DNA from 4 places in the Allobosea sp. R86505 genome. Region 1 is predicted to be linked to each of the others. Evidence: predicted binding sites of a transcription regulator. Region 1 holds the regulator's gene; each other region holds the start of a gene.

Region 1 (7,797 bases):
GATCTGTGACTCGCAGCTCGCCGTCGAGGTGAAGCCGGGATCATAGGTGAACATGCCCGTCTGGGCATAGAGCTTGCCGATGTCGATGACGGACGGGCCGATTGAACCCGTCTTGATCGCCATATCGACGGTCTTGCCGTCGACCTGAAGCTGGCTGGTGGTTCCGCTCATCGATACCGATCCTTTCAGGCTCGCTGCTGGTCAGTCGTCGTCGCGCTCGGTCTTGTCACGGTTGTCCATGAGACCTGTCCGTCGTCAGAGCGAACCGACATGACAGGGTCGTGTCGGTGCAGGGGCGGCCGAGGGTCGAAGAGCGGTTCATCCGACTGATTTTCAAGCAATATTCGTGCCCGCGCCGGCAGACGCCAGCGTGGCCACATCAGGCGTCACTAGACCATTTGCAGACCCGGTTCAACCGAGCCGAAAGACGGTCGGGACAGCGTTTTGCTCAGCTCTGGTCGGCGAGCCGAGCAAGGGTTTCCTCGCGCCCGAGAACCGCCATCACGTCGAACAGGCCCGGCGACATGGCGCGCCCCGTCAGAGCGGCCCTCAGCGGCTGCGCCGCCTGCCCGAGCTTCAGCCCATGCGTTTCCGCGAAGCCACGCACGGCAGCCTCGAGCGCCTCGACGGACCAGTCGTTGATCGCGGCCAGCGTCTGCGCAAGCCCCGGCAGTCGCTGTTTGCCTGCATCGTCGAGCAGGGCGGCCGCCTTGGCGTCGAGCTGCAGCGGGCGCGGCGCATAGAGATAATAGGCGCTGTCGAGCAGTTCGATGAGCGTCTTGGCGCGCTCCTTCAGGCCCGGCATCGCGGCGAGGAAACGCGCTTCCAGCTCGGGCGAGAGCGTCGGGCCCAGCCCGCGCGGCGGCCCGATTTCCGGCAGGATCACCTTGAGCGCGTCGAGCAGGTCGCGGTCGGAGGACTGGCGCATATAAAGCCCGTTCAGGCTCTCGAGCTTGGCGAAGTCGAAGCGCGCGGCCGATCGCCCGATCGAGCCGAGGTCGAACAGATCGATCATCTCCTGCGTCGAGAAGATTTCCTGGTCGCCATGACTCCAGCCGAGGCGCAGGAGGTAATTGCGTAGCGCCACCGGCAGATAGCCCAGGGCCCGATAGGCATCGACACCGAGCGCGCCGTGGCGCTTGGAGAGCTTGGCGCCATCGGGCCCATGGATCAGCGGGATGTGCGACATGCTGGGGACCGTCCAGCCCATCGCCTGGTAGATCTGCGTCTGGCGCGCGGCGTTGGTCAGGTGGTCGTCGCCGCGGATGACATGGGTCACGCCCATGTCATGGTCGTCGACCACCACGGCGAGCATATAGGTCGGGTTGCCGTCCGAGCGCAGCAGCACGAGATCATCGAGATTCTCGTTCTGCCAGACGACGCGGCCCTGAACCTCGTCCTCGACCACCGTCTCACCGGTCTGCGGCGCGCGCAGGCGGATCACCGGCTGGACGCCCTCGGGGGCTGTGGCGGGGTCGCGGTCGCGCCAGCGCCCGTCATAGCGCATCGGCTTGCCGGCAGCCTTGGCCTGCTCGCGCATCGCGTCGAGCTCGGCCGGCGTCGCGTAGCAGCGATAGGCGTTGCCGCTGGCGAGCATCTGATGCGCCACCTCGCGGTGCCGCTCGGCCCGCGAGAACTGGTACACCGTCTCGCCATCCCAATCGAGACCGAGCCATTTCAGCCCGTCGAGGATCGCCGCGATCGCCGGCTCGGTCGAACGCTCGCGGTCCGTGTCCTCGATACGCAGCAGCATCTTGCCGCCATGGCGCCGCGCATAGAGCCAGTTGAACAACGCGGTCCGCGCCCCGCCGATATGCAGGAAGCCCGTGGGCGAGGGCGCAAAACGTGTGACGACGGCATCGCTCATGAAAGCTTGGCTCCGGCTGGCTGTCGAAAGGGGCTGAGGGGAAAGTGGCGAGTCGGCACGCCGCGGCACGGCGCGCGCCGAAGCGGGCATGACATCCGGCGCGGCCCCTGTAACATGCCCTGGCGGCTGGCGTTAAGCGCAAGATGCGCGCGCCGCCGATGCGGGCAGGGATGGGGAGCCGATGCAGCCGGCACCGCCGCCAGGGCAGGGGGAGGCGACGCGCCGCCGTGGCGCGCGGACCCTGGCGCTGCCCTGGGGCCGGCCGGGTTGCGCCCGGGGCGGACCGCACCTTGCTCTCGCGCTGGCTTCCACTCGCGAGCGCCTCAGGCGCAGCCTGGCGCTCGAGGCCGAGCGCCGCCGCCTGTTCATCTGGCTGCCGGTGCCGATGGGAATCGGCATCCTCCTCTACTTCGCTGCCGATCGCGAGCCGGCGCTCTGGGCGCCGCTGGTCGGCTTCGGGCTCGCTGCAGCGGGGGCGTTCGGCCTGCGCCGCCATCCGGGCGGGGCGCGGGCGCTGATCGCGCTGGCGGCCGCGTTCGCAGGATTCGCGACCGCGGCCTGGCGGACGGCCTCGGTCGCCGCGCCACTGCTGGACCGGCCACGGGTCGGGCAGTTGACGGGCTTCGTCGAGTCGGTCGAGAGCCGTGACGCCGGCGCCCGCCTCGTCATTCTGGTGACGGGTCTGGCCGGCGTCGAGGAGGCCGACCGCCCGAGACGCGTCCGGGTCAACATTCGCGCCGGCCAGGTCGCGCCGGGCGATCACATCGCGGCGGTGGCGCGGCTGCTGCCGCCGCCGGGTCCGGCCCGGCCGGGCGGCTATGATTTCGGCCGCGACGCCTTCTTTCGCGGGCTCGGCGCCGTCGGCAGCGTCTCCGGCAAGATCGCGGTGACGCGGCCGCCGCAGGCGCCTCCGGCCGCGCTGCAGATCGCCGCCGCGCTCGACCGCGCCCGCAACGCCCTGACGCAGCGCATCGCCTCCATCGGCGGCGGGCAGGCGGGTGCGATGGCGGCGGCGCTCGTCACCGGCAAGCGCGGGCTGATCACCGAGACGACCAACGCCGATCTACGCGCGGCGGGCATCTACCACATCGTGTCGATCTCCGGCTTGCACATGGTGCTCGCGGCCGGGACGATCTTCTGGCTGGCGCGGGCGCTGCTCGCGCTCTCGCAGACGCTGGCGCTGCGCCTGCCGGTCAAGAAGATCGCTGCCCTCGCCGCGATGGCGGGCTCGGTCGCCTATTGCGTCTTCTCGGGCGCCGAGGTCGCGACCGTGCGCTCGCTGATCATGACGCTGGTGATGCTCGGCGCGATCCTCGTCGACCGCCCGGCGCTGAGCATGCGCAATCTCGCGCTGGCGGCGATGATCGTTCTCCTGCGCGAACCCGAGGCGCTGCTGGGGCCGAGTTTCCAGATGTCCTTCGGCGCGGTGGCGGCCCTGATCGCTTTCGCCGAGCGCTGGGAGAACCGCGGCCGGCCGCAGCCACCGCCGGCGCTGCCCTGGCCGCTGCGCCCGCTGTGGATCGCCGCCTGCGGCATCGTCGCGACCACGCTGCTGGCGACCGCCGCGACCGCCCCTTTCGGCGCCTTCCATTTCCAGACCTTCAACCCTTTCGGGCTGCTCGGCAACGCGCTGGCGCTGCCCTTCGTCTCGCTGTTCGTGATGCCCGCCGCCGTCTTCGGCGTGCTGGCCTACCCCTTCGGCCTGGATGCGCCGGCCTGGTGGCTGATGGGGCAGGCCTCCGAGGTGGTGCTGAAACTGGCGCATTGGGTCGCAACCATCGATCATTCCACCCTGGTGATCCCGGCCTTCGGGACGCCCGCGCTGCTGTGCTTCGTGCTGTCGCTCCTCTGGGCGACGCTGTGGAGCACGAAGCTGCGCCTGCTGGCCTTACTGCCGCTGGCCGCGGGCGTCGCGGTGGCGGCCAAGCCCGAGCGCCCAGCGATCCTGGTCGAGCGCGAAGGGGCCGGCCTGGCTGTGCGCGGGCGAGACGACCGCCTCGTCATAGCCGGTCGGCCGAGCCGCTTCGTACTGGAGCAATGGCTGAGCGCCGATGGGGATGGCCGCAAGGCGGACGACCCGTCGCTGCGCCAGGGTGCCTCCTGCGACCCCGCCGGCTGCGTCCTGACCACAACGAATGGGCGTTCCATCGCCTATGCGCAGGAGCGGCTGGCCATCATCGAGGATTGCCGGCGCGCGGATGTGGTGGTGACGCCGATTCCCTGGACGGCCTCCTGCGCGGCACTGCTGATCGACCGGACCGCACTGCAACGCGACGGGGCGACAGCACTCGTGCCTGGCCTCACGGGCTGGCGCCGCCATGCCGCCGAACAGGAAGGACGCTCACGGCCCTGGAGCCGTCAGCCGCCGATCCAGCCCGCGGCCCGAACAGCCCCTGCGACAGCCCCCGCGCCATCCGTCGCCGAGAGCGTTCCCGAAGCCGAGCGCCTTCAGTAACGCCGCATCAGATTGACCAGCCGGCCCTGGATCTTGACCCGGTCGGGACCGAGCACCCGCGTCTCATAGGCGGGATTGGCCGCCTCTAGCGCGATTGAGGAGCCGCGCTTGCGCAGCCGCTTCAGCGTCGCCTCCTCGTCGTCGATCAGGGCGACGATGATGTCGCCGGTGTTGGCCGTGTCCTGGCGGCGGATCACCACCGTGTCGCCGTCGAGAATGCCGGCCTCGACCATCGAGTCGCCGCGGACCTCCAGCGCGAAATGCTCGCCCGAGCCGAGCATATCGGCGGGCAGGGCGACGCTGTGGCTGCGGCTCTGGATCGCGGAGATCGGCGTGCCCGCGGCGATGCGGCCCATGACGGGGATCGTGATCGTGTTGCGGGCATCCTCGGACGCGGCTTCCACCGACCGGACCCGGCCGGGCAGCCCGTCCTTGGCCGGCGGCGCATCCTTGCCGAGCCCACCCTGGACGACCGACGGGTTGAACCGGCGCGCGCCGGGCTGCAGGCCGCCGCCAGCGCCGTCGGGCAGCTTGATCACCTCGAGCGCCCGCGCCCGGTTGGGCAGGCGACGAATGAAGCCGCGCTCCTCGAGCGCCATGATCAGGCGGTGGATGCCGGATTTGGACTTGAGGTCGAGCGCGTCCTTCATCTCGTCGAAGGAGGGGGGGACGCCGCTTTCGCGCAGGCGCTCCTGGATGAAACGAAGCAGCTCGAACTGTTTGCGTGTCAGCATGATCCCCGCCGGCGCTCTGGAATCTGCCGGTTGTCGCAGATTCGAAACAAATCACGAACACCATACCCGTTCGCGTTGTGTTCCGCAAGCGGATCGGCCGGCCGCAGCCTAGCGCAAACGGATGAAGCGGCAGGGATCGCCCTTGCGGGCGGCCGGCGCGAAGACCGGTCGGATAGCGAGCGCCTGCGCCTGGGCGAGCAGACCGAGCATCGAGGAATCCTGCCGCTCGAACGGCGTCGCCTCCCAGCCGGCCTCGGTCAGGACGAGGCTGGAGCGCAGATAATCCTCACGTTCATCGTTCGCGGGCATGTCGAGGCCCAACAGCCCCGGCTCGCTGCGGTCGCGCTCCGGCGAGGGAATGCCGAGCAGGGCCTCGACCACCGGGACAACGAAGAGATGGCCGCAGACGATCGAGGACACCGGATTGCCCGGAAGCCCGATGGCCACCATCGGGCCGAGCCGGCCCGTCATCATCGGTTTGCCCGGCCGCATCGCGATCTTCCAGAAGCCGAGATCCATCCCGGCCCGCTTGAGCGCCTCCTGGACCAGGTCATGCGCGCCGACGGAGACGCCACCCAAAGTCACCAGCACGTCGCAGCCGGCCTCCCGCGCCTGCCCGATCCGCGCGGCGAGGTCCGCATGGTCGTCGCGCGCGATGCCGAGGTCGAGCACGCTCCCGCCCGCCTGCTCGACCAGCGCGGCAAGCGCAAACGAGTTGGACGCGACGATCTGGTCGGGCCCGACCGGTTCGCCCGGCAGCACGAGTTCGTCGCCGGTGGCGAGGATCGCGACCAGGGGTTTGCGGCGCACCGGCAGCGCCGGATGGCCGGCGGCGGCGGAAAGCCCGAGTGCGGCGCTGTCGAGGCGGGTTCCGGCCGCGAGCAGCCGATCGCCGTCACTGAAATCGAGCCCGGCCTTGCGGATGAACCTGCCCTTCGGCGCGCCCTCGCGGACGGTGATCGCGGCCGAGCCGACGCCGTCCGCGTTCTCCTGGATCAGGATGGTGTCTGCACCTTCGGGGATCGGCGCGCCGGTGAAGATGCGCACTGCCTCGCCGGTGGAGACACTGCCTGCGAAGGAACGCCCGGCGGCGGATTCGCCGAGAACGCGCAACTCGGCGCCGGGAGCGAGATCCTCCACCCGCACCGCATAGCCGTCCATGGCCGAGTTGGCGAAGGGGGGCTGCGTCCGCAGCGCCGCGAGATCGGCTCCGAGCACGCGCCAGGCGCAGTGCGCCAGCGGCAGCGTCTCGATGGGCGTGGGGCCGGGCACGCTGTCGAGCAGCGCGCGCAGCGCGACCGGGACCGGCGTCAGAGCCATCAGCGCGCCCCCGACGCGGCGGTGTCGGCCTCGAAGACGCCCGACTTGCCGCCGGACTTATGCGTCAGACGGATGCCTTCGATCCGCATGCCACGGTCGGCCGCCTTGACCATGTCGTACACCGTCAGGCAGGCGACGCTGACGGCGGTGAGCGCCTCCATCTCGACCCCGGTCTGGCCCTTCACCTTCACCTCTGCGCGGACCCGTATGCCGGGCAGGGCCTCGTCGATGGCGAGATCGACCGCGATCTTGGTGATCAGCAGCGGGTGGCAGAGCGGGATCAGTTCATGGCTGCGCTTGGCGGCCATGATGCCGGCGAGCCGTGCCGTCCCGAGCACGTCGCCCTTCTTGGCGTCGCCGGCGCGTACGATCGCCAGCGTCTCACGCTGCATCACGACGCAGCCTTCCGCGATGGCGACGCGAGAGGTCTCGGCCTTGTCGCCGACATCGACCATATGCGCCTGGCCCTGCGCGTCGAGATGGCTGAGCCCGCTCACGCGGCGGTCTCCCGGGGCGTTCCTTCAGATGCCTGCCCCGTCAGCAGTTCGCGCGTCGCGGCCGTCACATCGGCCTGCCGCATCAGGCTCTCGCCGACGAGGAAGGTGCCGACGCTGGCGCGCTTCAGCCGGCTGATGTCGTCATGGCTGAAGATGCCGCTCTCGCTGATGACGATGCGGTCGGCCGGCACGCGCGGCGCCAGTCGTTCGGTCACCGCGAGGTCGACGGTGAAGTCGCGCAGGTCGCGGTTGTTGATGCCGAGCAGGCGGCTCTTCAGTGCCAGCGCGCGGTCGAGTTCGGTTTCGTCATGGACCTCGATCAGCACATCCATGCCGAGATCGAAGGCCGTGGTCTCCAGCGCGCGGGCCGTGGCGTCGTCGACGCCGGCCATGATGATCAGGATGCAGTCCGCGCCCCAGGCCCGCGCCTCGTAGACCTGATAGGGATCGTAGAGGAAATCCTTGCGCAGCACGGGCAGGCCCGAGGCCGCGCGCGCCTGCAGCAGGAACTCCGGCCGGCCCTGGAAGGAGGGGCCGTCGGTCAGGACGGAGAGGCAGGCCGCCCCGCCGGCGGCATAGGCGCGCGCCAGCGCGGGCGGGTCGAAATCGGCGCGGATCAGCCCCTTGGAGGGCGAGGCCTTCTTGATCTCGGCGATCAGCGCCGGGCGGCCGGCGGCGTGCTTCGCGGTCAGCGCATCGGCGAAGCCGCGCGTCGGCCCGGCGTCGCGCGCCAGCACTTCGATCCGGTCCTGCGGGATCGCCAATTTGGCGTCCGCGATCTCCTGGCGCTTATAGGCCTCGATCTTCGCGAGAATGTCGCTCATCGCCGCCTCACGCGTTCGAACTGGCGACGAGGGCAGCCAGCGTCGCCTTGGCCTTGCCGCTGTCGAGCGCCGCATTCGCCTGCGCGAAGCCGTTGCGCAG
Region 2 (7,797 bases), 870 kb from region 1:
CGAGATCGGCTTGGGATGCGAGAAATCGAAGCGCAGCCGATCGGGCGAGACCAGCGAGCCCTTCTGCGCGACATGATCGCCCAGCACGAGACGCAGCGCCTCGTGCAGCAGATGGGTGGCGGAGTGATTGGCGCGGATCGCGGTGCGGCGGGCATGGTCGACCGTCAGCTCGACGGCGGCGCCGCGCTTCAGCACGCCATCCTTGACGGTCACCGCATGGGCGAAGACGTCGCCGAGCTTTTTCTGGACATCGCCGACGGTGGCGAGGAAGCCCGCGCCGCGGACCGTACCGGCATCGCCGACCTGGCCGCCGGATTCAGCATAGAACGGGGTCTGGTTGACGATCATCAGCCCGGTCTCGCCGGCGGCGAGCGTCTCGACCTCGGTATTGTCCCGGATCAGCGCGGTGATCACGCCTTCGGCGGTCTCGGTGTCGTAGCCGAGGAATTCGGTGGCGCCGAGCTTGTCGCGCAGGGGGAACCAGAGCTTCTCGGTCGCGGCCTCGCCGGTGCCGGCCCAGGCGGCGCGCGCCTTGGCCTTCTGCTGCTGCATGGCGGCGTCGAAGCCCTCCGTATCGACGGTGACGCCGCGGGCCCGCAGCGCATCCTGCGTCAGGTCGAGCGGGAAGCCATAGGTGTCGTAGAGCGTGAAGGCGACCTCGCCCTTCAGGCTCTGGCCGGCGGTCAGGTCCTTGGCGGCGTCGTCGAGCAGGGTCAGGCCGCGGGCGAGCGTGGTGCGGAAGCGGGTTTCCTCGAGCTGCAGCGTCTCGGAGATCAGGGCCTCGGCGCGCAGCAATTCGGGATAGGCGCGGCCCATCTCGCGTATCAGAACCGGCACGAGCTTGTGCAGCAGCGGGTCCCGCGCGCCGAGCAGCTGCGCATGGCGCATGCCTCGGCGCATGATCCGGCGCAGCACATAGCCGCGGCCCTCGTTCGAGGGCAGCACGCCATCGGCGATCAGGAAGGCCGAGCAGCGCAGATGGTCGGCAATGACGCGGTGGCTCGCCTTCATCGGCCCGTCGGAGGGCACGTTGGTGAGGTCGGCGATGGCGGAGATCAGCGCCGCGAAGAGGTCGATGGCATAGTTGTCATGCGTGCCCTGGAGCACGGCGGCGATGCGCTCCAGCCCCATGCCGGTGTCGATCGAGGGTCGGGGCAGGTCGGTGCGGACGCCGCCCGCCGCCTCCTCATACTGCATGAAGACGAGGTTCCAGATCTCGATGAAGCGGTCGCCGTCCTCGTCGGGCGAGCCGGGCGGGCCGCCGGGGATGTGGTCGCCATGATCGTAGAAGATCTCGGAGCAGGGGCCGCAGGGGCCGGTGTCGCCCATGCGCCAGAAATTGTCCGAGGTCGGGATGCGGATGATCTTTGAGTCGGAGAGGCCCGCGATCTTCTTCCAGAGGCCATGGGCCTCGTCGTCCTCGGAATAGACCGTGACGGTCAGCTTCTCCTTGGGCAGGCCGTATTCGCGCGTGACCAGGGTCCAGGCGTGTTCGATCGCCTGTTCCTTGAAATAGTCGCCGAAGGAGAAGTTCCCCAGCATCTCGAAGAAGGTGTGGTGGCGGGCCGTGTAGCCGACATTGTCGAGGTCGTTGTGCTTGCCGCCGGCGCGGACACATTTCTGCGCGGTGGTGGCACGAACGTAAGGACGCTTCTCCTGGCCGGTGAAGACGTTCTTGAACTGCACCATGCCCGAATTGGCGAACATCAGCGTCGGGTCGTTGCGCGGCACGAGCGGGCTCGACGCCACCACCTCATGGCCCTGGCCCTTGAAATAGTCGAGGAAGGTGGACCGGATTTCGTTGACGCCGCTCATCGCTGTTCGAACTCTTGGCTATCGGGCTGCCCTCCGGGCAGGGCCGGCGGTTTCAAGCGTTCTAGTGAGGCGGCTTGCCGCTGTCGAGAGAGTGAAGAGCGCAAGGCGTTGAGCCCAAACGACAACGGGCGGCCCGAGGGCCGCCCGTTGTCCTGCGCCGTCATTCTCGGGCTTGACCCGAGAATCTCTTGGCAGGAGATGCCCGGGTCAAGCCCGAGCATGACGCTTGGTGAGAGTGTCCGCTCAGGCCTCGCCCTCGTCGAGATCGTCGGCCGTCGGGGTCGCTTGGTCGAGGATACGCTCGGCGACGAGGCCGGAGTTCTGGCGGATCGTCGCCTCGATCTTGGCAGCCATCTCGGGATTGGCCTTGAGGAAGGTCTTGGCGTTCTCGCGGCCCTGGCCGAGGCGCTGGCTGTCGAAGGAGAACCAGGCGCCGGACTTCTCGACCATGCCGGCCTTGACGCCGAGATCGACGAGTTCGCCGACCTTGGAGATGCCCTCGCCGAACATGATGTCGAACTCGACCTGCTTGAAGGGCGGCGCGACCTTGTTCTTGACGACCTTGACGCGGACCTGGTTGCCGGTGGCCTCGTCACGCTCCTTCAGCGTCGAGACGCGGCGGATGTCGAGGCGCACGGAGGCGTAGAACTTCAGCGCGTTGCCGCCGGTCGTCGTCTCCGGGGAGCCGTACATCACGCCGATCTTCATCCGGATCTGGTTGATGAAGATGACCATGCAGTTCGAGCGCGAGATCGACGCGGTGAGCTTGCGCAGCGCCTGGCTCATCAGGCGGGCCTGCAGGCCGGGCTGGACATCGCCCATCTCGCCCTCGATCTCGGCGCGCGGGGTGAGGGCTGCGACCGAATCGACGACCAGCACGTCGATCGCGCCGGAGCGGACGAGGGTGTCGGTGATCTCGAGCGCCTGCTCGCCGGTGTCGGGCTGGGAGATCAGCAGGTCGTCGAGATTGACGCCGAGCTTGCGGGCATAGACCGGATCGAGCGCGTGCTCGGCGTCGACGAAGGCGCAGACGCCGCCCTTCTTCTGGGCTTCGGCGATGGTGTGCAGAGCGAGCGTGGTCTTGCCGGAGGATTCCGGGCCGTAGATCTCGATGACGCGGCCGCGCGGCAGGCCGCCGACGCCGAGCGCGATGTCCAGCCCGAGCGAGCCGGTCGAAATCGTCTCGATCTCGATCGCCTGCTGGTTCTTGCCCAGGCGCATGATCGAGCCCTTGCCGAAGGCGCGCTCGATCTGCGAGAGCGCCGCATCCAGCGCCTTGGCCTTGTCCATCGAGGACCCTTCCACCAGTTTCAGATTCGCCTGAACTCACGACTCGCGCTCCTTATGGCAGGGGCGCGGGGACATCTCAATCCGCGCCGATGGCGTAGGATGGTCATGGTTTGTTCTGGTTCGCAAGTTCTTTTTCTGTTCTCATTACGGGCCTGCTGACAGGAGGTGGCAGGAAGGGTTATGGCTGGCGACGGCGGGGCGCGGATGGCAGCGGTTCCGAGGACGGAGGAATGTCGGCATGGGCAGGCGCGCACGCGATTTCGGGCTGATCTGCGGCACGCTGCCGCCGGGGCCGCTGAACGCGATCACCGATGTCGCCGGCGTGCGCGTCGGCCATTGCAGCCTGCGCGAAGGAAACGTTCTCACAGGCTTCACGGCGGTGCTGCCGCATGAGGGCGATCTCTTCCGCGACAAGCTGCGCGCGGGCTGCGACGTCATCAACGGCTTCGGCAAGAGCGCCGGGCTGGTGCAGCTCGCCGAGCTCGGCCAGATCGAGACGCCGATCCTGCTCGGCAACACCTTTTCGGTCGGTGTCGGGCTCGACGCGCTGGTCAGCCGGGCGCTGGCCGCCAATCCCGAGATCGGACGCGAGACCGGCACGGTCAATCCGCTGGTGCTGGAGTGCAATGACGGGTTCCTGTCGGATATCCGCGCGCGGGCCCTGACCGAGGCCGATGCGTTTGCGGCGCTCGAGGCCGGGGCGGGCGGGCCGGTGGCCGAAGGGTCGGTCGGCGCCGGCTCGGGCATGAGCGCCTTCGGGTTCAAGGGCGGCATCGGCACGGCGTCACGCCTGATGCGGCTGGATGGCCGGGATTTTACCCTGGGCGTGCTCGTGCTGGCGAATTTCGGCGTGGCCGGCGATCTCGTTCTGCCGGACGGGCGCCGGCCCGTGCCGCCGGTGCCGACGCCTTCCACGCCCGAGCGCGGCTCGGTCATCATCGTGCTGGCGACCGACCTGCCGCTGGAGTCACGGCAGCTGACCCGGGTGGCGCGCCGCTGCGGCGCGGGTCTGGCGCGGCTCGGCGCCTTCTGGGGCCATGGCAGCGGCGACATCGCGGTGGCCTTCAGCACGGCGGGACGCATCGCCCATCACGAGGCGGCGGACATCCTGCCGATGGCGATGCTCAACGAAAGCCGGATCGACGGACCGTTCCGTGCCGCGGCCGAGGCGACGCAGGAGGCGGTGCTGAACGCGATGCTGGCGGCGCCGGCGATCATCGGGCGGGACGGCAACAGCCGGCCCTCACTGGCGGATGCGCTCGGCTGAGCGCTAGCCCATCGCCGCCTTCACCGTCTCCACGAGCTGCTTCATCGTGAAGGGTTTCGGCAGGAACTGGAAATCCTCGCCCTCGGGCAGGTTCTTGCGGAAGGCTTCCTCGGCATAGCCGGAGACGAAGACGACCTTGGTGTTGGGGTTGCGCTGGCGCAGCTCGCCGAGCAGCGTCGGGCCGTCCATCTCGGGCATCACCACGTCGGAGACGACGAGGTCGATCTGGCCGTCATGGGCGAGGAAGATGTCGAGCGCCTCGACGCCCGAGGCGGCCTCGTGGACGGTGTAGCCGCGCGAGACCAGCATGCGGGCGTTGAGCGCGCGGACCGCGTCCTCGTCCTCGACCAGCAGGATGACGCCGGCGCCGGTGTGGTCGGCGGCGACCTTCTTGGGCGCCTCCTTGACCGCGGCCTCGGCGGCGATCTCCTCCTCGCTGGGAACATGACGGGGCAGGAAGATGCGGAAGATCGTGCCGCGCCCGACGACCGAGTCGCAGAAGACGAAGCCGCCGGTCTGCTTGACGATGCCATAGACCATGGAGAGGCCCAGGCCCGTGCCCTTGCCGACCTCCTTGGTGGTGAAGAAGGGCTCGAAGATCTTGTCGAGATGCTCGGGCGCGATGCCGGTGCCGGTGTCCTCGACCTCGAGCAGGACGTAGTCGTCCGCGGGCAGGGCGGCATGGGCGAAGGTCGCGCAGTCGGCGCGCTCGACATTGCGGGTGCGCACGGTGAGCTTGCCGCCATCGGCCATGGCGTCGCGGGCGTTGACGGCGAGGTTGACGATGACCTGCTCGAGCTGGCCGAGATCTGCCTTGACCGGCCAGAGGTCGCGGCCCTGGCGGACATCGAGCGTGACCTTGTCGGCGACGACGCGCTTCAGCATCAGCGAGAGGTCGGAGAGCACGTCGCCGAGCTCCAGCACCTGCGGGCGCAGCGTCTGGCGGCGCGAGAAGGCGAGCAGCTGCCGCACCAGCGCCGCGGCGCGGTAGGCGTTCTGCTTGATCTGCATGATGTCGGGGAAGGAGGGGTCCGTCGGGCGGTGGCTCGCCAGCAGGAACTCCGAGGCGTTGATGATGACCTGCAGCACGTTGTTGAAATCGTGCGCGATGCCGCCGGCGAGCTGGCCGACGGCCTGCATCTTCTGGGCCTGGTCGATGTTGTCCTTGAGCTTGCGCTCGGCAGTGGTCTCCAGCGCGTAGATGATGGCGCGCTCGCCGTCACCGTCCTCGGTCGCGGCGACGGGGGAGAGATAGAGCCGCGCCGAGCGGGTCTCGTCGGCGGCGAGCGTCAGGTCGAGCGGGGTGATTTCGGAACGGCCCTCCATCGCCTCGGTCAGCGCCCGGTCGAGCCCGCCGCCCGGCGCGACGAGATCGAGGATCGTGGCGGGCTGCGGCCCGGTCGGGGTCAGGCGGGCGAAGGCGGCGTTGGCGCGCAGGATCGCGCCGTTGCGGTCGACGGTGGCGATCGCCATCGGCGTCGAGTGGAAGAAGCGGGCGAAGCGGATCTCGGCCTCGCTGCCACCGTCGGTGCCGGCCTCGCCCGGGGCGCGGTTGAGGACGAGCGTGCGCGAGGGGCCGGCGCGACCGTCGCTGCCGAAGGCGACCTGGTGGTGCAGGCGCACGGGGAGGGGGGCGCCGTTGCGGCGCTTGAGATCGACGTCGAGCACCTCGACGCGCACGTCGCCGGCATGGCCGCGGATGGCCTGGACGAGCGCGGCGGCGGCCGGCGTCGCGATGTCGTCGAGATGCAAGCCCCCCGAGCCGAAGCGGGCGAGGTCGAAATCGAGCCAGCCGGAGAGCGTCGCATTGAGATAGGAGACCTCGCCGTCGGCATCGATCGAGACGAAGCCGGCCGGCGCATGGTCGAGATAGTCGATCGCGTGCTGGAGTTCCTGGAAGGCGTTCTCCTGGCGCTCGCGCTCGGGCGTGACGTCGGCGACCGACCAGAGCGTGGCGGGCCGCCCGTCGCGGCGCAGCGGCGAGACCTTGATGCGGTACCAGCCGACGGCGCCGCGGCCGCCCAGCGCCGGCTCGAGCCGGACTTCCTCGACGAGCTTGCGGCTCTCGCGCGCGGCGGTGGCGAGGCGGTAGATCGCCTCCGAGACCTCGGCGCGCCCGGTGAAGAGGCTGCCGACCGGGCGCAGATCGCTGGCGCCGCGCGCGCCGGCCAGCGCCAGATAGGCCTCGTTGGCGTAGACGATCGCCGTCTCGCCCTCTGTGACGACGACGCCCTCGTCGGCCCGGTCGACGATCGCCTTGGTGAGGTCGTTGCGGGCGGCGCGGCCTGAGAACTGCACGAGCCCGATGGCGAAGGCGAAGAGGCCGAAGACGCCGACGACCGAGAGCAAGGCGAGCAGCCCCAGTATGAGCGGCTGCGCCCATTCGTTGGCGATGAAGCCGAGCGCGATCGCCGAGCCGACGAGCAGCCCCGCCACCAGCAGGATGATGCCGATATGGCCCGGCTTGTCGGAGCGATCGATCGCAGTCGTGGTGCCGCCCATTGCGGTGTGGTCCGTCCCTTTGGCGACGCGCCGGCCCGATGGCGACCGTCGAGGCTTCCCGGCGAGTTAGGCGCGGCGGCGCTTCAGGCGCAAGACGTATCCGATGACTTCCGCCACCGCCTGGTAGTGTTCGACAGGAATTTCTTCGTCGATGTCGACGCTGGCGTAAAGCGCGCGCGCCAGGGGCACGTTCTCGACGATCGGGACCTCGTGCTCGCCGGCGACCTCGCGGATCTTCAGCGCCAGCGCATCGACGCCCTTGGCGAGACAGAGCGGGGCGGCCATGCCGGGCTCGTATTGCAGCGCGACGGCGTAGTGGGTCGGGTTGGTGATGATCACGGTCGCCTTGGGCACCTGCGCCATCATGCGCTTGCGGACGCGCTGCATCCGGATCTGGCGCAGCTTGGCCTTGACCTCGGGATTGCCTTCCGAGTTCTTGTATTCGTCCTTGAGCTCCTGCCGGGTCATCCTCTGGCGCTGGTGCCAGGAGAAGCGCTGCCAGACGAAGTCGCCGAGCGCGACGACGGCGAAGAGCGCGAGTGCCGCCGCCATCAGCTTGATCGCCAGCACGAGCGTTGCCGGCAGCAGCGCCGCGACGTTCATCTGCGCGAAACCCTCGAGCCGGTCGTGCTCGTTCCAGAGCGTGATCCAGAGCACGGCGCCGACCAGCCCGGTCTTGGCCAGGCCCTTGGCGAAATTGACCCAGGCCTCCTTGCCGAACATGCGCTTGGCGCCGGCCATGGGCGAGATCCGGCTGAATTTCGGCATCAGCGGGTCGAGGGTCCAAAGCGGCTTGTGCTGGACCAGCGCGCCCACCAGCGCCGCGACGAGGATGAAGGCGAAGGGCAGGCCGAGCGCGGCGAAGCCGGTCATCACGCCCTGCTTGGCCACATTGGCGAAGGCCGAGCCGTCGGAGGGTACCT
Region 3 (7,797 bases), 930 kb from region 1:
ATGTTCCAGATCCGCTGGGCATATTCGCCAATCGCGCGGTCGGCGCTGAACCAGCCGCAATGGGCGGTGTTGGTCACCGACATGCGCCACCACTGGTCCTGATCGGCCCAGAGTGAATCGATGCGGCGCTGCGCCTGGCGGTAGCTCTCGAAATCGTTGAGCACCATGAACCAGTCATTGGCGCGCAGGCCCTCGACGAGGCCGAGATAGCGGTCGCGCTCGCGCGGCGAATAGGCTCCTGACGCCACCGCATCGAGCACGCCTTCGAGATGGGGCGTGGCGGCGATGACCTCGCTCGTCGGGCGGGGATTGCGCTTGGCGGCCTCGACCTCCTCGGCCGTCATGCCGAAGATGACGATGTTGTCGGCACCGACGCGCTCGCCGATCTCGATGTTGGCGCCGTCGAGCGTGCCGATGGTGATCGCGCCATTGAGGGCGAACTTCATGTTGCCGGTGCCCGACGCTTCCATGCCGGCGGTCGAGATCTGCTCGGAGACGTCGGCGGCCGGGATAATCAGCTCGGCGGCGCTGACATTGTAGTTCGGCAGGAAGACCACCTTGAGCCGGTCACGGGTGGTGATGTCGTTGTTCACGACGACGGCGACGTCGTTGATCAGGTTGATGATCGACTTGGCGGTGCCGTAGTTGGAAGCGGCCTTTCCGGCGAAGATCTTCACCCGGGGCGCCCAGTCGCGATAGGGCTCGGAGCGGATCGCGTCGTAGAGCGCGATCGTCTCGAGGATGTTGAGCAACTGGCGCTTGTATTCGTGGATGCGCTTGATCTGGACGTCGAAGAGCGCATCGGGATCGACCGTCACACCGGTCTCCTGCCGGATGATCTTCGCCAGCTTCAGCTTGTTCTCGCGCCGGATCGCGGCGAGGCGCTGGTGCAACGCAGCGTCGCCGGTGTGGGCGGCGAGGCGGTGGATATTCCCGATCTGGTCGGTCAGATCGTCGCCGCAGACCTCCTGCAGCAGCCTGGTCAGGCCGGGATTGGCGCCGAAGAGCCAGCGCCGTGGCGTGATGCCATTGGTGACGTTGGTGATGCGCCCGGGGAAGATCGCGTTCAGCGGCGCGAAGACGGTCTGCTCCATCAGCTTGGAATGCAGGGCCGAGACGCCGTTGACGGTGTGCGAGCCGACGAAGGCGAGATGAGCCATGCGCACCCGCCGGCCATGATGCTCGTCGATCAGCGAGATCGCCGAGAGGTCGACGCTCTCGCCGCCGCTGGAGCGCCGGACCTCCTCGAGGAAGCGGGCATTGATGCCGAAGATGATCTGCATGTGGCGCGGCAGAACCCGCTCCATCAGCGCCACCGGCCAGGTCTCCAGCGCCTCGGGCAGGAGCGTGTGGTTGGTGTAGGAGATGGTGGCGCAGGTGATCGTCCAGGCCTCTTCCCAGGGCAGACCATGCTCGTCGACGAGCAGGCGCATCAGTTCGGGGACGGCGAGGGAGGGGTGGGTGTCGTTGAGCTGGATCGCGACCTTGTCGGCGAGATCGTCGAGCTTCCCGAACTGGCGGTAATGCCGGCGCACCAGATCCTGCAGCGAGGCTGAGGTGAAGAAGAACTCCTGCCGCAGCCGCAATTCCTGCCCCGCCGGCGTGGAATCATTGGGGTAGAGCACCTTGGAGATCGCCTCGGCGCGGTTGCGCTCGGCGACCGCGCCGACGATGTCGCCCTGGTTGAAGGCGTCGAGCGAGAGCGGGTGCATGGCGCGCGCGCGCCAGAGCCGCAGCGTCGTCGCGTCCCGGCCGCGCCAGCCGACGACCGGTGTATCATAGGCGACGGCGAAGACAGTTTCCTCCGGCTCCCAGAACACTTCGCCGGGCTTCTGCGTTGCCGTCAGCGAGCCGCCGAAGCCGATCTTGTAGGAGGCCTCGCGGCGCTCGAATTCCCAGGGGTTGCGGAAGGAGAGCCAATCCTCGGGCACCTCGATCTGCTTGCCGCCGTCGATGCGCTGCTTGAACAGGCCATGGTCGTAGCGGATGCCGTAGCCCAGCGCCGGGACGCCGGTCGAGGCCATGGCCTCGAGATAGCAGGCCGCGAGGCGGCCGAGGCCGCCATTGCCGAGCGCCGCGTCGGGCTCGATCATCTCGATGGCCGACAGATCGACACCGAGCTCTGCCATCGCCTGCGCCATCGCCCCGGTGAGGCCGAGATTGTTGAGCGCATCGCCGAGCGAGCGGCCGATCAGGAACTCCAGCGAGAGATAATAGACGCGCTTGCGTCCGGTCTCGTAGCTCTCGCGCGTCGAACGGTGCCAGACATCGACGATCTGGTCCCGCGCCGCCAGGATTCCGGCGGTCAGCCAGTCATGCGGCTGTGCGACGGAGGCGTTCTTGCCGAGCGAGTAGGTGAGCTTCCTGAGAATCTCGGCCTTGAGGGCCTCGACCCGCCCGTCAGCGTCGGCAGGGCGGGTGGCGGTGGAGGCGGTCTCGGTCAAGCGCTGATATCCCTGCTGTTGGACTGAAGGGACTTTCGGAGCAAGCCCCCCTCAAGTCCAGACGAAACTGTTGCAGCGCATCATGACGTGCTCGCCCTCACGGGCGGATGGGGGCGGGCTCCTCCCGGGTTTCCTGGCCCAGCTGTTTGGCGCTGGTCACGGCGGAGTCGGTCAGGCCGACGACGCTCGCCCAGGCGCTGCGGGTGTAGCTGCCCTGATGGGCGATGGCATCGTAGCCGATCAGGATGACGGCGACGAGAAGCAGGATCCGGAACATCAGGGACTCCTTGGAATGAGGTGCCGCCCCAACGCGCAGTCTCAGCGCTTGTTCCGAAGGCGGCCCGCGACGATCGGTCTCTGGCATCGCGTCGAACGTCGCTCTATCTAGAACGAAGAGTGAACAAAGAGGCTTGGGCGTGGCACAGCTGACGGTGATGGAGAAGCTCGAGATCCTGAGCGACGCGGCGAAATACGACGCCTCCTGCGCCTCCAGCAGCACGACGAAGCGCAACTCGCTGAAAGGTGGGCTCGGCTCGACCACGGGGTCGGGCATCTGCCATTCCTACGCGCCGGACGGCCGCTGCATCTCGCTTCTGAAGATCCTGCTGACCAATTACTGCAGCTATGATTGCGCCTTCTGCATCAACCGCTCGTCGAGCAATGTCCGGCGCGCGCGCTTCACGGTGGAGGAGGTCGTCGACCTCACGCTGAACTTCTACAAGCGCAACTATATCGAGGGGCTGTTCCTCTCCTCGGGCATCATCCGTTCGCCGGACTACACGATGGGCGAACTCGTGCGGGTCGCCCAGACGCTGCGCGAGGTCCATGGCTTTCGCGGCTATATCCATCTCAAGCTCATTCCCAGCGCCAATGCCGATCTCGTGGCGCAGGCCGGGCTCTATGCCGACCGCGTCTCGATCAATGTCGAATTGCCCACCGAGGTGTCGCTGGAGCGCTTCGCTCCCGAGAAGCGGCCGCGCGAGATCAGTGCCGCCATGGGCGGCCTGAAGCTCAGGATCGACGAAGGCAAGGCGGAGCGCGCGAAGTCGCGGCGTGCGCCGGCCTTCTCCCCGGCCGGGCAGAGCACGCAGATGATCGTCGGCGCCGACGGCGCGAGCGATGCCACGATCCTGCAGCGCAGCGCCCAGCTTTACGGCTCGTTCGGGCTGCGACGGGTCTATTACTCCGCCTTCAGCCCGATCCCCGACGCCAGCCGCCAGTTGCCGCTGTCGGAGCCGCCGTTGCTGCGCGAGCACCGGCTCTACCAGGCCGACTGGCTGACGCGGTTCTACGGCTTCGAGGTCGGCGAAATCCTCGACGACGGCGCGGGCGGGATGCTCGATCTCGCCATCGACCCCAAGCTCGCCTGGGCGCTGCGGCACCGCGCGCGCTTTCCGGTGGACGTCAACCGGGCCGACCGCGAGACCCTGCTGCGCGTGCCCGGGCTCGGTACCAAGAGCGTGGGGCGCATTCTGGAGACGCGGCGATTCCGGCGGCTACGCCTGGAGGATGTTGGCAAGATCGCGCGCTCGATGACGACCCTGCGCCATTTCATCGTCGCCGAGGGCTGGCGGCCGGGCGCCGTGCTCGACAGCGAGCGGCTGAAGCAGCATCTGGCGCCCAAGCCCCAGCAGCTCGCGCTGTTGTGAGGCCCGCCATGGCGCAGGCCGGCATTCTGGCGCGTATCGACCACCCGGCCGATTTCGACGGCTGGCGGCGACAGGCGCGTGCTCTGGCTATGGCGGATGTCGCGCCGGCGCAGATCGACTGGCAGGTCGGGGCCGACGCCTCCGGGCTCTTTTCTGGGTTGGCCGAGCCGCCGCCGGTGACGGCGAACGGGGCGGAGCTGCGCGTGCCGCGGGAGTTCGTCGAGTTGGCGCAGGCGGTCGTCTGCCACCGCGACGGCGGCCGCTTCGATCTGCTCTACCGGCTGCTGCTGCGGCTCCAGCGCGAGCCGACATTGCTGCATGTCGTCACCGACGACGAGGTCCATCGCACCCGGGCGATGGCCAAGTCGGTGCGGCGGGACCTGCACAAGATGACTGCCTTCGTCCGTTTCCGCGAGGTCGTCGGCCCCGATGGCGGGGAGGCCTTTGTCGCCTGGTTCGAGCCGGAGCACCATATCGTCGAGCGGGTCTCGCGCTTCTTCGTCGAACGCTTCGCGGCGATGCGCTGGTCGATCCTGACGCCGCTGCGCTCGCTCCACTGGGATGGCGCGACGCTGCATCTGGGGGAGGGCGCCTCGCGCGCTGACGCGCCCGATGATGACGCGATGGAGACCTACTGGCGGACCTATTACGCCAACATCTTCAATCCCGCCCGCCTCAAGATCAAAGCCATGAAGGCGGAGATGCCGGAGAAATACTGGCGGAACCTCCCCGAGGCCGAACTCATCGCGCCGCTGATCGCGCAGGCCGGTCGGCGCGCGGAGGAGATGGTGGAGAAGGCCCCGACCCTGCCCCCGGAGCGGCATCTGCGGCAGATGCAACGCCTTCGGGATGCCACGCCGGGCTCGACCGAGGCACCCGCCTCCTGGGAGCAGGCGCGGCAAGCTGCGAAGGATTGTTCGCGCTGCGGGCTTTGCCAGCATGCGACGCAGACCGTGTTCGGCGAGGGGCCGCTGGCGGCGCCGGTGATGTTCGTCGGCGAGCAGCCGGGCGATCAGGAGGATCTGGCGGGGACGCCCTTCGTGGGCCCCGCCGGCCAGGTCTTCGACCGTGTGATGGGGGAGGCCGGGCTCGACCGCAGCCGCGCCTATGTCACCAATGCGGTGAAGCACTTCAAATTCACGGTGCGCGGCAAACGGCGCATCCATGAGCGGCCCAATGCCGGGGAGATCGCGGCCTGCCGCTTCTGGCTCGGACTGGAGCGGGACTACGTGAAGCCGCGGCTCGTCGTGGCGCTGGGCGCAACTGCTCTGCACGCCCTGACCGGGCATAGCGGCTCGCTCGCCTCGATGCGCGAGCGCGATCTCGTGCTGGAGGACGGCACGGCGCTGCTGGCGACCGTCCACCCCTCCTATCTGCTGCGCCTGCCAGATGAGGAGGCGCGCGAGCGCGAGACGGCCCGCTTCCGCGCCGATCTGGGCCGCGTGGGGTTGCTCGTGCCGGAGATGAGGGCGGCTTAGGCGGTCGGAGCGACGTCGGGCATCCGCTGCGAATTTCCGCGAGTCATCCCGGGTCTCCCTGCGGTCGCCCGGGATGACGGCGTGGGGACACTGACGCGTCCGAGCGTCAGTCGCTTGAGCGATTGACCCGGTGCTCCTCCCGGTGTCCCCTCAGCGGAAACGAGACGAGGATCGAATGGGCGAGGATCTGAAGGGCAAGCGTGTCTTGGTGACCGGCGCCTCGTCGGGGCTGGGCGCGCATTTCGTGCGGCTTCTGGCCGGGCAGGGCGCGCAGGTCGTCGCAGCAGCGCGCCGGGTCGAGCGGCTGGAGGAACTGGCGGCGGACTGCGCGGCGCTGCCGGGACAGGTGATGCCGCTCGTCCTCGACGTCGCCTCGGTGCCGTCGATCCAGGCGGGTGTGGCGGAGGCGGCGCGGCTGCTCGGCGGGCTCGACGTGCTCATCAACAATGCCGGCATTGGCGAGACGGAAGCCGCGATCTCAGTCACCGAGGCGCAATGGGATGCGCAGCTCGACGTCAACCTGAAGGGCTGCTTCTTCGCGGCCCAGGCGGCGGCGCAGGTCATGATGAAGCAGCCGGGCGGCGGCGCGATCGTCAACATCGCCTCGATCCTGGGCGAGCGGGTGATGACTCGCGTCGTGCCCTATGCCGTCTCCAAGGCCGGGCTGATCCAGATGACCAAGGGACTGGCGCTGGAATGGGCGCGCCACGGCATCCGGGTGAACGCGCTGGCGCCGGGCTACATCGTCACCGACATCAACCGCGAGTTCTTCGACAGCGAGGCCGGGCAGGTGCTAACCAAGCGCATCCCCACCCGTCGCATCGGCGACCCCGCCGATCTCGATGGGCCGCTGCTGCTGCTCTGTTCTGAGGCGGGGCGCCACATGACCGGGGCGGTGGTCGCCGTCGATGGTGGGCATCTGGTGAGCGGGTTGTAGAGGGCGCGTTGAGATGCCCCACGCTCATCGTCATCCCGGGCGCAGCGAAGCGAAGACCCGGGATCCATGCCTGACCATTTCCGGATAGGCTCAGGAATGGATCCCGGATCGGCGCGGCTTCGCCGCTGGTCCGGGATGACCACGCGCTCTCATTCAGACCGCTCAAGGGTATCCAGGCGCTTGCGCCTTACCGCATGATCTCCTTCAGCCGCAGCAGCGAGATGCGCTCGACCTGCCCCAGCGCGGTCTCGAACTCGACCTCCGGCGCGCTCTGCAGCCGCGTCTCGAAGGCCGCCAGGATCGCGTCCTTGCTGGCGCCGGCCACCGCCATGATGAAGGGGATGCCGAAGCGCGCCTTGTAGGCGTCGTTCAGTTGCGTGAAGCGGGCGCGCTCGCTGGGCGTGAGGCGGTCGAGCCCGGCGGAGGCCTGCTCGCCGATCGATTCTTCAGTCATCTCGCCGGCCGCCGCGAGCTTGCCGGCGAGGTCGGGGTGGCCGAGCAGCAGCGCCTTCAGCTTGTCGCGCGGGGCGGCGCGCATCACCGTCGCCATCGCCGCATGAAGGGTTGCGGCATCGTCATGGGCGGGCGTGATCCCGGCGTCGAATGTGGCCTCGGCGATCCAGGGCGCATTCTCCCAGATCCGCCCGAAGACCTCGACGAAGAGTGCTTTGGGCACGGCGGACGGGCGATAGCCACCGGCCGGCGGGTGGTGGCGGACCCAGTGGCGGGCGATGTCGAGCCGCGTCGCGACCCAGACATCGTCATGGCTCTGCACATGATCGAGGAAGCGCGCCAGTGCAGCCGCCCGGCCCGGCCGGCCGACGAGGCGGCAATGCAGGCCGATCGACATCATCTTCGGCGCCGTCTCGCCCTCGGCATAGAGCAGGTCGAAGGAGTCCCTGAGATAGGCGAAGAACTGGTCGCCGCTGTTGAAGCCCTGCGGCGTGGCGAAGCGCATGTCGTTGGCGTCGAGCGTGTAGGGCACGGCGAGCTGCGGCCCCTTCGGGCCCTCGAGCCAGTAGGGCAGTTCGTCGGCATAGCTGTCGGCGGTGTAGAGGAAGCCGCCTTCGTCCATCATCAGGGGCGTCGTGCGCTCCGAGGAACGACCCTGGTAGAAGCCGAGCGGGCGCTCGCCGGTGATCTCGCGCTGGATGGCGATGGCCTCGAGGATGTCGGCGCGCTCCTTCTCGGCGGGCACGTCGCGGTAGTCGATCCATTTCAGGCCATGGGTGGCGATCTCCCAGCCAGCCTCCTGCATCGAGGACGCGATCTCGGGATAGCGTTTGAGC
Region 4 (7,797 bases), 960 kb from region 1:
CCGTGGCGAGATCGACGGAGACCATCTGGCTGACCCCGCGTTCGGCCATCGTCACGCCGAAGAGCCGGTCCATTCGCGCCATCGTGATGGGATTGTGGGTGATCAGGATGAAGCGCGTGCGCGTCTCGCGCGCCATCTCGTCGAGCAGGTCGCAGTAGCGCTCGACATTGGCGTCGTCGAGCGGCGCATCGACCTCGTCGAGCACGCAGATCGGCGAGGGGTTGGTCAGGAACACCGCGAAGATCAGCGCGGTCGCGGTCAGCGCCTGCTCGCCGCCCGAGAGCAGGGTCATCACCTGCGTCTTCTTGCCGGGCGGGCGGGCGAAGATCTCGAGCCCGGCATCGAGCGGGTCCTCCGCGTCGACCAGCTTGAGCTCGGCCATGCCGCCGCCGAACAGCACGGAAAAAAGCCGCTGGAACTGGCCGTTGACGATCTCGAAGGCGGCGAGCAGGCGCTCGCGCCCCTCCCGGTTGAGCGCGCTGATCGCCTGGCGCAGCCGGCGCACGGCCTCGCTGAGATCGTCGCGCTCGGCGGTCAGACCCTCGCGCTTGCCCCGGATCTCGGTCAGCTCGTCTTCGGCCCGCAGATTGACGGCGCCGAGCCGCTCGCGCTCGGCCTTCAGCCCGGCGAGCCGCCGCTCGACCTCCTCCTGCGCCGGCGGGGTGTCCCCGGCCTTCAGCCCGGCGACGGTCGCCAGCCGGTTGAGGCTGGTCTCCAGCCCCTCCTCGATCTGCCGGGCGACGTCGGCGACGCGCTGGCGCGCCGCTTCCCGCTTGGCCTCGGCCGCCGCCCGTGTCTCGCGCGCGGCAGCCAGCCCCTCCAGCGCGATCCGTGCCTCCCGGTCGGCCTCCGCCAGCGCCGCCTCGCCCTGGGCGAGACGATCGGCCGCGGCGCGGCGCTGCGTCTCCGCCTCCTCGATCTCGGCGACGAGCCGGCGCCGCTCGCTCAGGAAGGTGTCGGGCGCCTCCAGCAGCGTGGCCCGCTCGGCGGTGACCGTCTCGATGCGCCGGCGCGTCTCCTCGGCGGTCTGGCCGCTGCGCGCGGCCCGCTCGCGCCAGGCGCCGGTGTCGGCGGCGATCGCCTGGCGGCGCTGGACGCGCAGCTCCGCCTCGCGCTTCAGCGTCTGCACCCGCGCGCGGGCATCGGACGCCGCGATCCGCCGCTCGCCGAGCGCCACGCGGGCCTCGAGCAGCCGGCTTTCGAGCGCGGCCGAGGCCGGGAGTTCTGCGAGGGCCCGGTCCTGCGTCGCGGCATGGGCCGCAGCCTCGGCCATCGTCTGGCCGAGGCGGCCGATCGCCTCACTCAGCGCCGACCGCCTCGCGGCGACCTCGCCGGCCTTGCGCTCCGCGGCGGCGAGGCTCTCGCGCGCCTGGTCGAGCGCGCGGCGGGCCAGCCGCGCCGCCTCGAGCGTCGCCGCCTCGGCCTGGGTCGCAGCCCGAGCCTCGCTGGTCGCGAACTCCAGGGCCTGCCGGGCGCTGGCCGCCGCCGCCTGGGCCGCCTGGACCGCCTGTTCGAGATCGCCGAGGCGGTTCTTCTCGGCGAGCCGGCGGGCGGCGGGGGAGGGCGCCTCGGCCGCACCGGTCAGGCCGTCCCAGCGCCAGAGATCGCCCTCGCGCGACACCAGCCGCTGGCCCGGCTGCAGCAGCGCTCGCAGGCGCGGCCCGTCGCCGCGTGCGACGACGCCGATCTGGGCGAGGCGCCGCCGCAGCGCCGCCGGCCCGCGCACATGCGCTGCCAGCGGCTCGGCGCCCGCCGGCAGGGCCGGGTCCGTCTCGCCGCCGCCGGTGTCGAGCCAGTGGCTCGGCGCGGCGGCGTCGGTGGCGGCCTCGAGATCGTCGCCGAGCGCGGCGCCGAGCGCGACCTCGTAGCCCTTCGCCACGCTGAGCGCTTCCAGCACAGCCGGCCAGCGGTCGCCGCTCGCGGGGGCCAGCAGCTTCCGCAGCGTGCGAATCTCCGTGTCGAGCCCCTGGGCGGCGCGGTCGGCCTCGGCCAGCGGCGCCCGCAACTGCGTCTCGCGCTCGCGCGACGCAGCCAGCGCCGCCCGCGCCCGTGCGGCCGCGGCATCGGCCTCGCGCAGCGCAACCTCGGCCGCCGCGACGGCGGTCTGCAGCGGCTCCAGCGGCAGCGCGGCGCTGCCGGCGTCGAGCGCGGCCTGGTCGCGCAGGAGCCGGTCGCGTTCCTGCTGCGCCCGCGCCTCGCGCTCACGGCCCTCGCGCAGCGCCCGCTCGAGCGCGCCGCGTCGCGCCGCGAGCTCGGACAGCGCGCCCTGCGCGGCGCCATGGTCCGCCTCCGCCGCCGAAAGCGCGGCCTCCGCCTGCGCCAGCACGGCCGCGGCTGCGTCCGCGCTGCCGGCCGAACCCTCGCCCTCGCGCGCCAGCGCCGCATCCTCCTGCGCCAGCCGCGCCAGGCTCTCGGCGGCGTCGCGCGCCACGCTCTCCTGCCGGCCGAGATCGCCCTGGAGTTCGGCCAGGCGCCGGTCGAGCTCCTCGGCCCGCTGCCGGGCGCGCCGGTTCTCCGCTTCCAGCTCGTCGAGACCGCGCTTCAGCCGCACCAGCGCCGCTGCAGCCGCCGCCTCGCCCTCGCGCAGCCCCGGCAGCCCATGCGCTGCCACGGCCTGGTGCCGGGCGGCTTCCGCCTGCAGGCCGGTGCGCTCGGCGACGAGGCGCACCGCCGCCTCCAGCGCCCGTTCGGCGTCCGCTTCCTGGCCACGTGCCAGATGATGCGCGATCAGCGCCAGCGTCGCCTCGGCCCGGCGGATGTCGGCGGCGAGGCTGCGATAGCGCGAGGCCTGCCGCGCCTGTCGCTGCAGCGAGTCGATCTGCCCGTCGATCTCGCCCAGCACGTCCTCCAGGCGGGTGAGGTTCTCCTCGGCGCCGCGCAGCCGCAGCTCGGCCTCGTGGCGGCGGCTGTGGAGGCCCGCAATGCCGGCCGCATCCTCGAGGATGCGCCGGCGCGACTGCGGCTTGGCGGAGATGATCTCGGAGATCTGGCCCTGCCGCACGAGCGCGGGCGAGCGGGCGCCGGTCGCGGCATCGGCGAAGAGCAGTTGCACGTCGCGCGCGCGCACCTCTTTGCCGTTGACGCGATAGGTCGAGCCTTCCTCGCGCTCGATCCGGCGGGTGACCTCGAGCACGTCGGTCTCGTTGAAGGTGGAGGGGGCCTTGCGGTCGCTGTTGTCCAGCGTCAGCGCCACTTCGGCCATGTTTCGGCCGGGGCGCTCGTTCGAGCCGGCGAAGATGACGTCGTCCATCCCCGAGCCGCGCATGTTCTTGAACGAGCTTTCGCCCATCACCCAGCGCAGGGCTTCGACGAGATTGGATTTGCCGCAGCCATTGGGGCCGACGACGCCGGTCAGGCCGGGCTCGATCAGGAACTCCGTCGGCTCGACGAAGGTCTTGAAGCCGGTGAGCCTGAGGCGCGTCAGCTGCATCGCCGCGCCCCTGCAACATCCGCGCCCGTCATCCCTGACAAGCGGCGCAGCCGCGCCGATCCGGGATCCATCGTAGAGCGCAGTTCTCTATGATGGATCCCGGCGCTCCGCTTCGCTGCGACCGGGATGACGTGGAGGTCGGGTCGGCAAGGGCGAATGCCCTCAGCCCGCCAGGAGCGGCTCGAGGATCTTGTCGAATTCGGCGATCGAGAGCGCACCTGAACGCTTCTGCCCGTTGATGAAGAAGGTCGGCGTGGAGTCGACACCGGCCTTGGCCCCACGATCCTTCACGACCGTGACGGCGTCATAGATATCCTGCCTTTTCAAGCAGGCCTCGAACGAATCCTGTGTGAAACCGGCCTGCTTCACCATCGCCGACAGCGCATCGACCGGCTTGTCGGTGAAGGCCCAGACCTTCTGCTGGGCGAAGAGCAGGTCCGTCATCGCGACATATTTGTCGTTGCCGTTGCAGCGCGCCAGCATGAAACCCGCCGTCGCCAGCGGGTTGAGCGGGAATTCGCGCAGCGTGAAGCGCACCTTGCCGGTGTCGATGTACTTCGCCTTCAGCGCCGGCCAGGTGTCCTTGTGGAAGGTCGCGCAATGGCCGCAGGTCAGCGAGGCGTATTCGATGATGGTGACCTTGGCGTCCGGCGAGCCGATCCAGACATCGCCGAGCGGGCTGGGCGTGGTGAGGTCGGCCTGGGCCTGCGCCGCGGGCGCGCCCAGCATCGCGGCGGCCGCGAGTCCGGCTGTGCCCGTCAGAAGCTGTCGCCTGTTCGTCATCGTCTTGGTTCCTGAAAATGCGCGTGTCGTGGGACGAAGCCCGATTGCCGGTCCTATAGAGGCGCGGATGATTGTGGCAAGATCGTCACCGCGCCGCCGCCCATCCCTCACGAAGCTGTGTCGGAATGCTGCCGCGCTGCGCGCTCCGCGACATGGGCCCCCAGCCGCGCGAGGCAGGCCCGCAGCGCCTCGCCCTCGACGCCGGCGACCTGGCGCTCCATGCGCGCCAGCAGGGCCGGATCGGTCGGGCGGCGTGCGACTGCCGCGACCGGTGCGTCCACCGGTCCCTGCTTCAGCACGAGCTTGCCGACCGCGCGCCAGCCGAGATGGGTGTTGACGCGTTCGATCACGATCGGCGCGAGCTGCTGCATGTCGAGCGCGAAGGCCCCTTCGACCCGCACCACCAGTGTCGCTGGCTCGGATGCCTCGCCCGGGGCCGGCCGGCGGCGCGGCCAGTCGATCTTGAGCGGGCGCGAGCGCGCCGCCAGCCGCTCGCCGACGATCTCCGGCCAGAGCGCCACGACGGCCCGGCCGGCAAAGCCCTGCGCGGCCAGCGCCGGCGCCAGCAGATCGTCGATCAGGTCTGCGAGGGATTTGACGGCCATGCGCGATTGTGCGGGTGCGCGGGCGCTGGCGCAAGCCTCCGGCTCAGCCCGCCGCCCGCTCGCGCCCCACCGCCAGGCGCTGCGGTGTCGCCCCGAGCCGGCCCGACAGCGCGTGGCTCTTCGGCAGGACGAGGCCCGCCCGCAGCCGGTGCGGCCCGAAGGAGACGCCGGCGCGTTCGCGCAGCGATTGCGCGAAACCGCGCAGCGGGATCAGGGCAGGCCGGCCCGGGGCGAGCAGCAGATGGCGCTCCACGGCCTGCGGCCAGTGAGCCTGCGGCACATCGCCTTCCTCGAGCAGCAACAGCCAGTCCCCGCGCGCCTGGGCCGCGCCCGCTGGCCAGCTGTCCGTGCTGCCGGCGCGAAGATAGCTCGCCCCCGTTGCGTCCGCGAGCCGTTCGATCGTGGCCTCGCCCGCGGCGTCGAGAACCACGGCATGGCCGAGGAACCCGTCGGCCACCGCCGGGATCAGGACGGAAAACGTGGCCGCGAGAGCCTCCGACGAGCCGGCGCTGCGTATGACGGCTGTGAGCATGCGCCTCCTTATGTCGCAGCGCAGCATGTCGCAATCCTGTCACTTGCAATTCGTTCCCTTTATGTTCACATTAAACGACGCAGAAATCGCCGATTCCCGGTGATTTTCCAGGGAAGTTCAGCGCCATGCTCCAGAGCAGGCCCTCTTCGAGGCCGATTTCGGCCCAGCCGCTGAAACAGGCCGGTGCCGGCCCGATGTCGGTCTCGGCGCGCGTCGCGCCGGTCGATCCGCTCGCCTATGCCGGCCACCGCATCGATCCCGAGCGCCGCCGCGGCCGTGGCGCCACCATCAATCCCGGCGGCCGCTTCGAGGCCGAGCAGCGCATCAGCGAGGATGACGGCTGGGGTTCGCTCGGCGAACTCCCGGCTTTCAGGACCGAGGTCGCGGTCGAGAAGCCGCGCACCATCATCACGAAGAATGATTCCCCAGATATTTCGTTCGACCGCTCGATCAACCCCTATCGCGGCTGCGAGCATGGTTGCGTCTACTGCTTCGCGCGGCCGAGCCATGCCTATCTCGGCCTCTCGCCGGGGCTCGATTTCGAGAGCAAACTGACCGCCAAGCCCGACGCCGCGCTGCTGCTGGAGAAGGAGTTGTCGGCGCCGTCCTACCAGCCGCGCACCATCGCGATCGGCACCAACACCGATGCCTATCAGCCGATCGAGAAGAAGCTGCGCATCATGCGCCAGATCCTGGAGGTGCTCGCGAGGTTCAACCACCCCGTCGGCATCGTCACCAAATCGGCGCTGGTCCAGCGCGACATCGACATCCTCGCGCCGATGGCGGCCAAGGGGCTGGCCAAGGTCGCGATCTCGATCACCACGCTCGACCCCAAGGTCGCCCGCGGCATGGAGCCGCGCGCCGCCTCGCCGGCCAAGCGGCTGGAGACGGTGAAGGCGCTGTCCGACGCGGGCATCCCGGTGACCGTTCTGGTCGCGCCGATCATCCCGGCTATCAACGAGCACGAGATCGAGCGCATCTTGGATGCCGCGAAGGCGGCCGGTGCGCGCGAGGCGGGCTATGTGCTGCTGCGCCTGCCACTGGAGGTGAAGGACCTCGTGCAGGACTGGCTCCTGACCCATCACCCCGACAAATTGCGCCATGTCGTCTCGCTGATCCGCTCGACGCGCGGCGGCAAGGACTACGACGCCGCCTGGGGTCAGCGCCAGGTCGGCTCCGGCCCCTACGCCTGGATGATCGGCCGGCGCTTCGAGATGGCGGCGGAGCGACTGGGCTTCAACGGCGCCCGCACGCGCCTGCGCAGCGACCTCTTTCTCAAACCGGAGCGGGAGAAGGCGCAACTGAGCCTGTTTTGAGGGGAGCGCTTCGTCAGGCACGCAACGCGGCGGCAACGGCCGGAGGCGGCTCGCCGCCGTCAGGCATCGAAGGAACGATGTCGTAGCGGAAGAAGCACATCGTGAAGGTCGCAAGCCCCTCGGTCAGGGCGCGTAACTGGTTGGCGTAGCCAAACAGGCACGAGAGCGGCACCGTCGCGACGATGACGACGTCGGCTCCCCGGCTCAGCCGGGCTTCGACGCGGCCGCGACGCGAGTTCAGGTCGCCGATGACCGAGCCGGTATAGTCTTCCGGGGTCACGACCTCGACCTTCATGATCGGCTCGAGCAGCACGGAGCCGCCCTTCTGCAGACCTTCGCGAAGGCCGGCACGCGAGGCGATTTCGAAGGCCAGAGCCGACGAGTCGACCTCGTGGAAGGCGCCGTCGACCAGCCAGACCTTGACGTCCACGACCGGGAAGCCGGCGAGCACGCCCGACGAGATGACCGAGTTCACGCCCTTCTCGACGCCCGGGATGTATTCCTGCGGCACCGCGCCGCCGATGATCTTCGACTCGAACGCGAAGCCCTTGCCGGTCTCGTTGGGCTCGACGACCAGCTTGACGCGGGCGAACTGGCCCGTACCGCCGGTCTGCTTCTTGTGGACGTAGTCGATCTCGACGCGCTTCGTCAGCGTCTCGCGATAGGCCACCTGCGGCGCGCCGATGTTGAAGAAGGGGCCGAAGTCGTCCCCCAACGCGTCGATCACGTCGCCCAGATGAGACTCGCTCTGCCCGCCGAGGATGGTTTGTCCCGACTCGGGATCAATCGAGACGTGCAAGGCCGGATCGGCGTTGGCAAGCTTCGCCAGAGCCAGGCCCAGCTTCTCCTGGTCGGCCTTGGACTTCGGCTCGACCGCGATCACGATGATAGGTTCTAGAGGCGAAGCTGAGTGCTGCATTGCCAAGATGCCTCACAAGGCCGTTTCAGCAACAATTCATCGCCGCCCCGACTGAGCTGCGCCGCGACCTGATTCTCAAGTCGGAGAGAAACAAGGTGTGATTGCGATTGTTCGACGACGCTCGCCCACGGTGTCTGTGATCAAGCCGCGACCTCCAGCGGCCGCGCCCGCTCGATGCGCGCCATCTCCTCGGGCGAATGCAGTGTCTCCCA

The links. Region 1 encodes LexA, which represses DNA repair genes until DNA is damaged. Its sites were predicted from a motif close to TGTTCNNNNTGTGTTCNG; they were not measured.
Positions count from the first base shown of each region.
Region 2: recA (recombinase RecA) is a predicted target of LexA. The motif match lies at 3,231-3,248, and genes of this name have one in related genera.
Region 3: SJY11_RS11385 (putative DNA modification/repair radical SAM protein) is a predicted target of LexA. The motif match lies at 2,830-2,847, and genes of this name have one in related genera.
Region 4: SJY11_RS20540 (PA0069 family radical SAM protein) is a predicted target of LexA. The motif match lies at 5,402-5,419, and genes of this name have one in related genera.

Region 1 covers NZ_JAXHPY010000001.1:3,293,005-3,300,801, reverse strand. The annotation lists gene gltA (citrate synthase) at 1-171, opposite strand, end outside; gene gltX (glutamate--tRNA ligase) at 449-1,867, opposite strand; gene SJY11_RS15845 (ComEC/Rec2 family competence protein) at 2,049-4,322, shown strand; gene lexA (transcriptional repressor LexA) at 4,316-5,056, opposite strand; gene SJY11_RS15835 (molybdopterin molybdotransferase MoeA) at 5,165-6,376, opposite strand; gene moaC (cyclic pyranopterin monophosphate synthase MoaC) at 6,376-6,873, opposite strand; gene trpC (indole-3-glycerol phosphate synthase TrpC) at 6,870-7,697, opposite strand; gene trpD (anthranilate phosphoribosyltransferase) at 7,705-7,797, opposite strand, start outside.
Region 2 covers NZ_JAXHPY010000001.1:2,420,565-2,428,361, forward strand. The annotation lists gene alaS (alanine--tRNA ligase) at 1-1,815, opposite strand, end outside; gene recA (recombinase RecA) at 2,059-3,105, opposite strand; gene SJY11_RS11675 (DmpA family aminopeptidase) at 3,344-4,372, shown strand; gene cckA (cell cycle histidine kinase CckA) at 4,376-6,874, opposite strand; gene flhB (flagellar biosynthesis protein FlhB) at 6,941-7,797, opposite strand, start outside.
Region 3 covers NZ_JAXHPY010000001.1:2,359,636-2,367,432, forward strand. The annotation lists gene SJY11_RS11375 (glycogen/starch/alpha-glucan phosphorylase) at 1-2,444, opposite strand, end outside; gene SJY11_RS11380 (hypothetical protein) at 2,542-2,721, opposite strand; gene SJY11_RS11385 (putative DNA modification/repair radical SAM protein) at 2,879-4,093, shown strand; gene SJY11_RS11390 (UdgX family uracil-DNA binding protein) at 4,102-5,571, shown strand; gene SJY11_RS11395 (SDR family NAD(P)-dependent oxidoreductase) at 5,747-6,508, shown strand; gene puuE (allantoinase PuuE) at 6,696-7,797, opposite strand, start outside.
Region 4 covers NZ_JAXHPY010000001.1:4,251,625-4,259,421, reverse strand. The annotation lists gene SJY11_RS20560 (chromosome segregation SMC family protein) at 1-3,430, opposite strand, end outside; gene SJY11_RS20555 (DsbA family protein) at 3,593-4,213, opposite strand; gene SJY11_RS20550 (DUF721 domain-containing protein) at 4,321-4,818, opposite strand; gene SJY11_RS20545 (hypothetical protein) at 4,862-5,350, opposite strand; gene SJY11_RS20540 (PA0069 family radical SAM protein) at 5,545-6,666, shown strand; partial or broken gene SJY11_RS20535 (translation factor GTPase family protein) at 6,680-7,561, opposite strand; gene SJY11_RS20530 (HigA family addiction module antitoxin) at 7,726-7,797, opposite strand, start outside.